Regions from separate parts of the Streptomyces sp. NPDC048442 genome, predicted to be linked through region 3. Evidence: riboswitches for the same ligand, from Rfam matches in the RefSeq annotation. Region 3 holds a riboswitch; each other region holds the start of a gene.
The links. Region 3 has a riboswitch for cobalamin ahead of AB0D18_RS17440 (ribonucleoside-diphosphate reductase subunit alpha). Riboswitches for the same ligand answer to the same signal wherever they lie in the genome.

Region 1 (3,252 bases), on a different contig from region 3:
GTGCGAGGACCCGCCCGCGCCGCCGTTCCGGTGAAAGCGGAACGGCGGCGCGGCGTTTCGGGTCACCGGGACGCCCTGCCCAGTTCACCTTCCGTTCACTCGGGTTGCTTACGTTCCAACAGCCACTGACCTCAAACGATTGCCTGGGTAAATGGAACACATCACGCTCCTTCTCGGAATCGTGATCGTCACCGCTCTCGTGTTCGACTTCACGAACGGTTTCCACGACACTGCCAACGCGATGGCCACCACCATCTCGACCGGCGCTCTCAAACCCAAGACGGCGGTGGCCATGTCCGCCGTGCTGAACCTCGTTGGTGCTTTCCTCTCCGTCGAGGTCGCGAAAACGATCTCCGGCGGGCTCATCAACGAGAGCGGCATCACGACAGAAGTGATCTTCGCGGCGCTCGTCGGCGCGATCCTCTGGAACCTGTTGACCTGGCTGATCGGCCTGCCGTCCAGTTCCTCCCACGCACTCTTCGGCGGCCTCATCGGCGCCACCCTGATGTCGGTGGGCACCTCCGGCGTCAACGGCAGCGTCGTCATCACCAAGGTGCTGCTGCCCGCCATCGCCGCGCCGATCGTGGCCGGCATCGCCGCCTACCTGGCGACGCGGCTCACCTTCAAGCTGGCGAGCAAGACCGACGAGAAGGCCACCGCCAAGGGCTACCGGGCGGGCCAGATCGCCTCCGCCGGTCTCGTCTCGCTCGCGCACGGCACCAACGACGCACAGAAGACCATGGGTGTCATCACCCTGGCCCTGGTCACCGGCAACGTGCTGGCGCCCGGCTCCAACCCGCCCCTGTGGGTCATCGTCTCGGCCGGTGTCGCCATCGCCGCCGGTACCTACCTCGGCGGCTGGCGCATCATCCGCACCATGGGCAAGGGGCTCACCGACCTCCGTCCGCCGCAGGGCTTCGCCGCCCAGACCGGCGCCGCGACGGTCATCCTGGCCTCCTCGCACCTCGGCTTCTCCCTCTCCACCACCCAGGTCTGCTCCGGCTCCGTGATGGGCGCGGGCCTCGGCCGCAAGGGCGGCGTGGTCCGCTGGTCGACCGCGACCCGGATGTTCGTCGCCTGGGGTCTGACGCTGCCGGCGGCCGGTCTGGTCGCCGCCGCCGCGGAGTACCTGACGGGTCAGGGCGCCTGGGGCGTCACCGCCGTGGCGGTCCTGCTGGTCGCGGGCTCGGGCCTGATCTACGTCCTGTCGCGCCGCAAGCCGGTCGACCACACCAACGTCACCGCCGACGACCTGGACGCCCCGGCGACGGCCCCGGCAGCGCCCGCGGCCGAGCCCGCGGGCGTCGTCACGACCGCCATGGCGGCGGTCTCCCCTCCCCCGGCCGGTGTGTTCCCGCACGAGGTCACGCACTCCGCCACCGGCGACATAAAGGCCACCCTCCACTCCCCCGCCGAGGCGGCCCGCCCGGCCGCTTCGGTCTAAGGACGCACCCGACATGAACATCGACTGGGCAGCTCTCGGCACCGTCTTCGGTGTCAGTCTCGTGGCCACCGTGGGTCTGGTGGGCCTGTTCACCCTCGGCATCGTGGGCCTCTCCAAGCAGGCGAGCGCCGCCGCTTCGGGCGGCTCCGTGGCCATGGCGCGCACCGGCGCGTACGCCTGCTTCGCGCTGTGCGCGGCGGCCGTGGCGTACGGGATCTTCCTGATCGTCGCCTGAACCCGCGCGTCGTCGGCACCACCCGTCGTCGCCCGCACCACGCTTCACCTCACCGCCCCGTGCCTCGCGCGCGGGGCGGTTCTGCGTACGCCCCCGAGTTCCGCGGAGCGGCGCAGGTCAAGCCCAGGTTGACGGGTGTTCTCGGGGCGTGGTGGACTGCCGGAGCCAATACGGCGGCATGGAGAGGAAGCCGGTGCGAATCCGGCGCGGTCCCGCCACTGTCACGTACCGACCCACCCGGTCGTACGGAAGCCAGGAACTCCCAGCCGCTCGTCACGTCGAACCAGGGCGCGGACCCTGAGTTAAGGACACATCACCATGCCCGGCTGCGGAACCCGCAGTTCAGCCACCCCCTGCCCGAGTCCCGCCCGCGTCTTCGCGTACGGCGCCGCCGCCGGACTCCTCGGCGACCTCCTGCTCGGCGACCCCCGGCGGGGCCACCCCGTCGCCGCTTTCGGACGGGGAGCGGGCGCGGTGGAGCGGATCCTGTGGCGCGACCACCGCGGCTGGGGCGCACTGCACACCCTGGTCTGCGTCGGCGGGGCCGCCGGGGCGGCGGCCGTCGCCGCGCGCGCCGTACGCCGCTCCCCCGTCGCTTCGGTCGCCCTGACCGCCGCCGCCACCTGGTCTGTTGTCGGCGGTACGTCGCTGGGGCGCGAGGCCCGTGCCATCGGCGGAGCCCTCGCCTCCGGTGACCTCGACGTCGCCCGCGAGCGGCTGCCGCACCTGTGCGGGCGGGACCCGCAGGCCCTGGACGGGCAGCAGATGGCACGCGCGGTCGTGGAGTCGGTCGCCGAGAACACCTCGGACGCGGTCGTGGGCGCACTGGTGTGGGGCGCGGTCGGCGGCGTGCCCGGTCTGGTGGCCTTCCGGGCGGTGAACACCCTGGACGCGATGGTCGGCCACAAGTCGGCTCGCCACCGGCGCTACGGGTGGGCCTCGGCCCGCCTCGACGACGTGGCGGGCTGGCCCGGCGCCCGGCTGACGGCCGCGCTGGCCGTGCTCGCCGGGGACGATCCCCGGGGTGCGGTACGGGCCTGGCGCGCGGACGCCGCGAAGCACCCGAGCCCCAACGCGGGGCCGGTGGAGTCCTCGTTCGCCGGCGCCCTGGGCGTCACGCTCGGCGGGACGCTGTCGTACGCGGGACGCGTGGAGCACCGGGCCGTGCTGAACGGGGAGACCGGGCGGCCCGTCGCCGTACCGGACATCGAGCGTGCGGTGCGTTTGTCGCGCCGGGTGAATCTGCTGGCCCTGGCCGTGTGTGCGGCGGGGCGGCTGGCGGCCTCGTACGTGAAGGGACGTAACTCATGAGTGGCGGCGGGCTGTTGGTCGCGGGGACCACGTCGGACGCGGGAAAGAGCGTGGTCACGGCGGGGATCTGCCGGTGGCTGGTGCGGCAGGGGGTGAAGGTCGCCCCGTTCAAGGCGCAGAACATGTCGCTGAACTCGTTCGTGACGCGCGAGGGTGCGGAGATCGGGCGCGCCCAGGCGATGCAGGCGCAGGCGGCGCGGGTCGAGCCGACGGCGCTGATGAACCCGGTGCTGCTCAAGCCGGGCAGCGACAGGTCCAGCCA
Region 2 (3,252 bases), on a different contig from region 3:
GCCCTCCGGGTTGGCGGAGCGGTCGACGAACATCTCGCCGGGTGCCTGGCCCCAGTGCTGGTCGACGGAGTCGCGGAGCTCGGCGGGCAGGGTCGCGAACCAGCGCCGGTAGTCGGCGGCCGGGATGCGGACCGGGTTGCGGGCCAGCTGCTCCTCGGTGAGCCATTCCTGGTCGTGGCCGCCGGCCTCGATGAGCGCGTAGATCAGTTCGTCGCCGTCGCCGGAGACGAGGCCGGGGATCTCCTTGGTACCGAAGTCGTAGCCCTCCTCCTTGAGGCGGCGGAGCAGGGCGATGGCGCTGGCGGGGGTGTCGAGGCCGACCGCGTTGCCGATCCGGGAGTGCTTCGTCGGGTACGCGGAGAGGACGAGGGCGATGCGCTTGTCGGCGTTGGGGATGTGCCGAAGTCGTGCGTGGCGTACGGCGATTCCGGCGACGCGGGCGGCGCGCTCGGTGTCGGCGACGTACGCGGGCAGGCCGTCCTCGTCGATCTCCTTGAAGGAGAACGGGACGGTGATCAGGCGGCCGTCGAACTCGGGGACGGCGATCTGGCTGGCCGCGTCGAGCGGCGAGACGCCCTCGTCGTTGTCCTCCCAGTCGCTGCGCGAACTGGTCAGGCAGAGCGCCTGGAGGATGGGGATGTCGAGGCCGGTGAGGGCGCCCGCGTCCCAGGACTCGTCGTCGCCGCCGGCCGATGCCTCGGCGGGGCGGGTGCCGCCCGCGGCGAGGACGGTGGTGACGATGGCGTCGGCGGCCCTCAGTGCGTCGATGAGTTCGGGCTCGGGGGTGCGCAGCGAGGCGACGTACAGCGGCAGCGGCCGGGCTCCGGCGGCCTCGATCTCGCCGCACAGGGCGTCGATGAAGGCGGTGTTGCCGCTCATGTGGTGGGCGCGGTAGTAGAGGACCGCGACGGTCGGTCCCTCGACCTCGCGGGCCGTGCGCTCCAGCGGCCCCCATGAGGGTGCGGGTGCGGGCGACTCGAAGCCGTGGCCGGTGAGCAGGACGGTGTCGGAGAGGAACCGGGCGAGCTGCTCCAGGTTGGCGGGGCCGCCGTGCGCCAGGTAGGCGTGGGCCTCGGCGGCGATGCCGACGGGGACGGTGGAGGCTGCCATCAGCTGGGCGTCCGGGGCCTGTTCACCGGTGAGGACGACGACGGGGCGGCCGGTGGCGAGGACCTGGTCGAGGCCGTCCTGCCAGGCGCGGACACCGCCGAGGAGGCGCACGACGACGAGGTCGGTGCCGTCGAGGAGCTCGGGGAGGTCGGACAGCGGGAGCCGGGAGGGGTTGGCGTAGCGGTAGCTGACCGGGCCGTCCGAGGAACGGGCACTGAGCAGGTCGGTGTCGGACGTCGACAGGAGCAGGATCATGCGGCGTCGGGCCTTCCTCGGGGTGTCCACGCCCCGGGCGGTGATCGTCGATGGATTCCCCCGCCCGGCCGGAGCCGGGAGCTTGGGGAAAGGAGTTCCTGACTCGTCCGGCCGGTGGGCCGGACTCACAGTGGCGGGACCGCGCCGGAATCGCACCGGGCTTCCTCCTCTGTCGCCTTCGGTGGCGACAACGGGCCCGAAGGCCCGCCACCAGGCATATTAGGGCCCCGGGTCAAGGCGGCGGCACCCGGTTGTCGAACGGCGGCCGGGTGCGGGTCGGTATGCTCGCCGCCATGTCCCCACCTGCCATTTCGCCGCTGCCCGCGGGAGAGAGCTCTGCCAGGACCCGTGGTGACGCGTGCCCGGGGTCCCTGCGGCTGCACCGCGCGGACGACGGGGCGCTGGCGCGGGTGCGCGTGCCCGGTGGCGTGCTGGCCGCGGGACAGGCCGATGCGCTCGGTGAGTTGGCCGGGCGGTGGGGCGATGGTGACATTCACCTCACTTCCCGCGGCAATGTGCAGCTGCGCGCCCTGACGGCGGACTGCGGCGGCGAACTGGCCCGGGTGCTGGGCGGATCGGGGCTGCTGCCCTCCGAACGGCACGAGCGGGTACGGAACATCGTGGCCTCTCCCCTGTCGGGACTCGACAACTTGGGGCGGGCCGACGTCGGTCCGTGGCTGTCGGAGCTCGACGGGCTGCTGTGCGGGAGCGACCGGGCGGCGGCGCTGTCGGGGCGGTTCCTGTTCGCTCTCGACGACGGCCGCGGCGACGTGGACGCACTGGGCGGCGACGTGACGCTGCTGGCGCGGGGCGGCGACAGGCTGCCGGCGCAAGGCGGCGACGGGGAACTCCCGGCTCACGACGGCGACCGGGCGCTGCTGCGCATGGGTACGGCGCGGGAGGCGGTGCTCGTCCCGTACGGACAGGCGGCGCGGGCCGCGCTGGTCGCCGCCGAAACGTTCCTCGACAGTGCGCCGGACGCGGGCACCTGGCGGGTGGCCGATCTGCCCGACGGCGCCGACGCGCTCCTCATGGAGGTGGTACGGGCGCTGCGGTCGGCCGGTGTCGGCGCGGAGCTCGCTCCGAGCCCCCCACGGCCCCGTGCGGCGGCGGCTCCCGGGCCCGGCATCGTGACCGGGGCGGGGCGTGCCACCGCGGCCCTGTCCGTGGGCGTGCCCCTCGGGCGTATCACCGCGGCACAGTGGCGGCTGCTGGCGGACACCGCCGGGCAGCACGGTGACGGGACGCTGCGGCTGACCCCGTGGCGCGGCGTCGTCGTGCCCGGGGTCGCCCCGGAACGGGCCGCCGGTGCGCTGCACGCGCTGGGCGAAGCCGGTCTGGTCATCGGGGCGGACTCGCCCTGGACCGGTGTCGGCGCCTGCATCGGCCGGCCCGGCTGTGCGAAGTCCCTCTCCGACGTACGGGCCCTGGCGGGGGCCGCTGTGGGACCTGTCGGGGCGCTTCCTGTCTACTGGTCCGGGTGTGCGCGCCGGTGCGGGCATCCGCACGGTGACCGGGTCGACGTGGTCGCCACAGCCGAGGGCCACGAGGTCGCCGTCGTAAGGGGCAGTATCCGCGACGAGCCGGTCCTCGTTCCCGGAGGTTCGCACGCGTTGTCCGCCACGGTGGCGGCCGCTCGCGGGACGCGGGACTGACACCGCTGCACCGCCTGCACCACCCTTCCGATCCATCACGTCCGTATCCGCAATCCGTAACCGCATCCGCATCCGCATCCGCATCCGCAGAAGAGAGCGACAGCACAGTGCATCAGTACGAGAAGGACGGACCGGCGATCTACCGCCAGTCCTTCGCCACGATCCGCGCCGAGGCGGACCTGGCGGGCCTGCCCGCCGACGTCAGCCAGGTCGCGGTCCGTATGATCCACGC
Region 3 (3,252 bases):
CGGCGGCATCAACCAGCTCTTCCCGCTGTTCGGCATCGCCAACCAGCTCCTTGCCGCCGTCGCACTCGCCGTCTGCACCACCCTGCTGATCAAGTCGGGCCGCCTCAAGTACGCCTGGGTGACGGCCGTTCCGCTCCTCTGGGACGTGGCGGTGACGCTCACCGCGAGCTGGCAGAAGATCTTCTCCGCCGACCCGAAGGTGGGCTTCTTCGCCCAGCGCGACGTCTACCAGGGCGCGCTGGACGACGGTCTTGAGAAGTTCAAACTCGCCAAGACCCGCGACCAGATGGAGACCATCGTCACCAACTCCACGGTCGACGGCGTCCTTTCGATCCTCTTCGCCGTGCTGATCGTGGTCGTCCTCTTCGAGGCCTGCCGCGCCTGCCTCAAGGCGATCCGCCACCCGGCGGCCGTCACGACCAGCGAGACCCCCTACGTGGAGTCGAAGATCGTCGCCCCCGCCTCGCTCTTCGCCACCAAGGAGGAGAAGGCGGAGCTGGTCGCGGCGGGCGTCGGCCCGGAGGGCAGACCGGCCGGCGGCTCGACCGGTGGCTCGACCGGTGGCCCGGCCGGTGGCTCGGCCGGTGGCTCGGCCGGTGGCTCGGCCAAGGAGGAGAGCAAAGCATGAGCACCGCGGCACTCCGGCACCAAATGTCCCGACTGCGTTGGTACGTACGGGAGTTCACCGGTGAGGCGGCGTACGACCGGTATGTCGTGCATACCAGGTCGCACGATCCTGACGCCGCCGTGATGACCCGCCGCGCCTTCGAGCGCGCCCGGACCGACGCCCGCGAGGGCAACCCGCGCGAAGGCTTCCGCTGCTGCTGAGCAGCGCCCGCCCGGCACTGCCGTACGGCCCGGCGTCCCGCCCCTCGATATGGGGTGGGGCGCCGGGCCGTCCGCGTTGCACACTGCGCCCATGGACCTCTCGATCAGGGCCGCCGAGCCCCACGAATACGCCGAAGCCGGCGAGATCACCGCCCGCGCCTACCTGGACGACGGCCTCCTGGAGGGCGGCGAGGAGAACCCGTACGCGTCCGTACTGCGCGACGCCGCACCCCGGGCCGCCCAGGGCGAGCTGCTGGTCGCCGTCGACACCGACGGCACTCTCCTCGGGACGGTCACCTACGCTCCCCAGGGCAGCCCCCTCCAGGACATCGCCGTGCCCGGCGAGGCCGAATTCCGCATGCTCGCGGTCGCGCACCGGGCCCGTGGCCGCGGGGCGGGCGAAAGCCTCGTACGCGCCTGTACGGCCCGCGCGAAGGCCGAGGAGGGGGTCGTACGCGTGGTGATGTCGACCCAGCCGACGATGCGCGGCGCACACCGGATCTACGAGCGGCTGGGCTTCGTACGAACCCCGGAACGGGACTGGGAACCGATGCCCGGACTATCCCTGTTGACGTACAAACTGGAGCTCTAGCGCCCTTCTGCGCCACTTCCACTGGAGAAGTGTTACGGCGCGCGACACTAGATGTGGTGGGTTCTTCAACGAGGACCCACCACATGTATGCTCGTGCTCGCTGTCGTCGCAGGGGAATCCGGTGAGAATCCGGAACTGTCCCGCAACGGTGTGTCATGTGCGCTTTTGCGTACCGCCAAGTCCGAGGACCTGCCGACAGCGCATCCGGCTCGACCGAACCGGATACCGATACGTCCGGGCCTCGCGATTGGGCCGGTGGACGCCAGGCGACGCGTGCCCTTTTCCCGGGTGCCGTGTGCCCGCGCGCCCCCTCCTCCGCAGGCCCCGCGCCGAGCGAGGGAGAGCCCCCACGTGACCATCGCGCCAGTCGATCCGGCCACCCAGGCAGTACAGGGCAACGAAGGAAACCAGGACGCGCCCGGGACCGCGCTCCTGCGCACCCTGACCGACCTGACCGCCGACCTTCCCGACACCGACCCCGGCCGGGTCGCCGCCGCCGCCCTGCGTGGGCGCAACGCCCGTTCGGACGCCGCCGAGCTGCGGGAGCTCGCCACCGAGGGCGCCGCGGGTCTCATCTCCGAGGACCCGGCGTACTCGCGCCTCGCGGCCCGCCTGCTCGCCCGTACGATCCGGGACGAGGCGGCCACCCAGGGCGTCAACTGCTTCTCCGAGTCCGTCGCCGTCGGTCACCGCGAAGGGCTCATCGCGGACCGTACGGCCGACTTCGTCACCAAGCACGCGGCGGCGCTGGACGCGCTGATCGACCTGGCAGGCGACGACCGCTTCGAGTACTTCGGCCTGCGCACGGTCTACAGCCGCTACCTCCTGCGCCACCCCCTCACCCGCCAGGTCGTCGAGACCCCGCAGCACTTCATGCTGCGGGTGGCCTCCGGCCTCGCCGAGAACGACTCCGACCGGGCTCTCGCCGAAGTCGCCTCCCTCTACCGGCTGATGAGCCGCCTGGACTACCTGCCGTCCTCGCCGACGCTCTTCAACTCCGGCACCCGCCACCCCCAGATGTCGTCCTGCTACCTCCTCGACTCCCCGATGGACGAGCTGGACTCGATCTACGACCGCTACCACCAGGTCGCACGCCTCTCCAAGCACGCGGGCGGCATCGGCCTCTCGTACTCGCGCATCCGCGCCCGCGGCTCCCTGATCCGCGGCACCAACGGGCACTCCAACGGCATCGTGCCGTTCCTGAAGACCCTGGACGCCTCGGTCGCGGCCGTGAACCAGGGCGGCAGGCGCAAGGGTGCCGCCGCCGTCTACCTGGAGACCTGGCACGCGGACATCGAGGAGTTCCTGGAGCTCCGCGACAACACCGGTGAGGACGCCCGCCGTACGCACAACCTGAACCTCGCCCACTGGATCCCGGACGAGTTCATGCGCCGCGTGGACCAGGACGGCCAGTGGTCCCTGTTCTCCCCCGCCGACGTCCCCGAGCTGGTGGACCTGTGGGGCGACGAGTTCGACGCCGCGTACCGCAAGGCCGAGGCCGAGGGTCTCGCCAAGAAGTCCATGTCGGCGCGTGAGCTGTACGGCCGCATGATGCGCACCCTCGCGCAGACCGGCAACGGCTGGATGACCTTCAAGGACGCCTCCAACCGCACCGCCAACCAGACGGCGGAACCCGGCCACACGGTCCACTCCTCCAACCTCTGCACCGAGATCCTCGAAGTCACCAACGACGGCGAGACCGCCGTCTGCAACCTCGGCTCCATCAACATGGGCGCCTTCGTCCTGGACAGCGGCGAGATCGACTGGGACCGGCTGGACAAGACCGTCCACACGGCCGTCACCTTCCTCGACCGCGTCGTGGACATCAACTT

Region 1: linked by a shared signal. The riboswitch ahead of AB0D18_RS11070 (cobalamin biosynthesis protein) and the one ahead of AB0D18_RS17440 (ribonucleoside-diphosphate reductase subunit alpha) in region 3 are both predicted to bind cobalamin.
Region 2: linked by a shared signal. The riboswitch ahead of cobN (cobaltochelatase subunit CobN) and the one ahead of AB0D18_RS17440 (ribonucleoside-diphosphate reductase subunit alpha) in region 3 are both predicted to bind cobalamin.

What each region holds. Positions count from the first base shown of each region.
Region 1 is NZ_JBEZKB010000005.1:346,069-349,320, reverse strand. Features, by position in the region: gene AB0D18_RS11080 (inorganic phosphate transporter) at 152-1,444, shown strand; gene AB0D18_RS11075 (hypothetical protein) at 1,458-1,679, shown strand; cobalamin riboswitch at 1,823-1,961, shown strand; gene AB0D18_RS11070 (cobalamin biosynthesis protein) at 1,998-2,990, shown strand; gene AB0D18_RS11065 (cobyric acid synthase) at 2,987-3,252, shown strand, end outside.
Region 2 is NZ_JBEZKB010000011.1:219,912-223,163, forward strand. Features, by position in the region: gene cobN (cobaltochelatase subunit CobN) at 1-1,365, opposite strand, end outside; cobalamin riboswitch at 1,442-1,569, opposite strand; gene AB0D18_RS19205 (hypothetical protein) at 1,647-3,020, shown strand; gene AB0D18_RS19210 (precorrin-8X methylmutase) at 3,128-3,252, shown strand, end outside.
Region 3 is NZ_JBEZKB010000010.1:86,179-89,430, forward strand. Features, by position in the region: gene AB0D18_RS17425 (carbon starvation CstA family protein) at 1-628, shown strand, start outside; gene AB0D18_RS17430 (YbdD/YjiX family protein) at 625-828, shown strand; gene AB0D18_RS17435 (GNAT family N-acetyltransferase) at 920-1,420, shown strand; cobalamin riboswitch at 1,491-1,632, shown strand; gene AB0D18_RS17440 (ribonucleoside-diphosphate reductase subunit alpha) at 1,772-3,252, shown strand, end outside.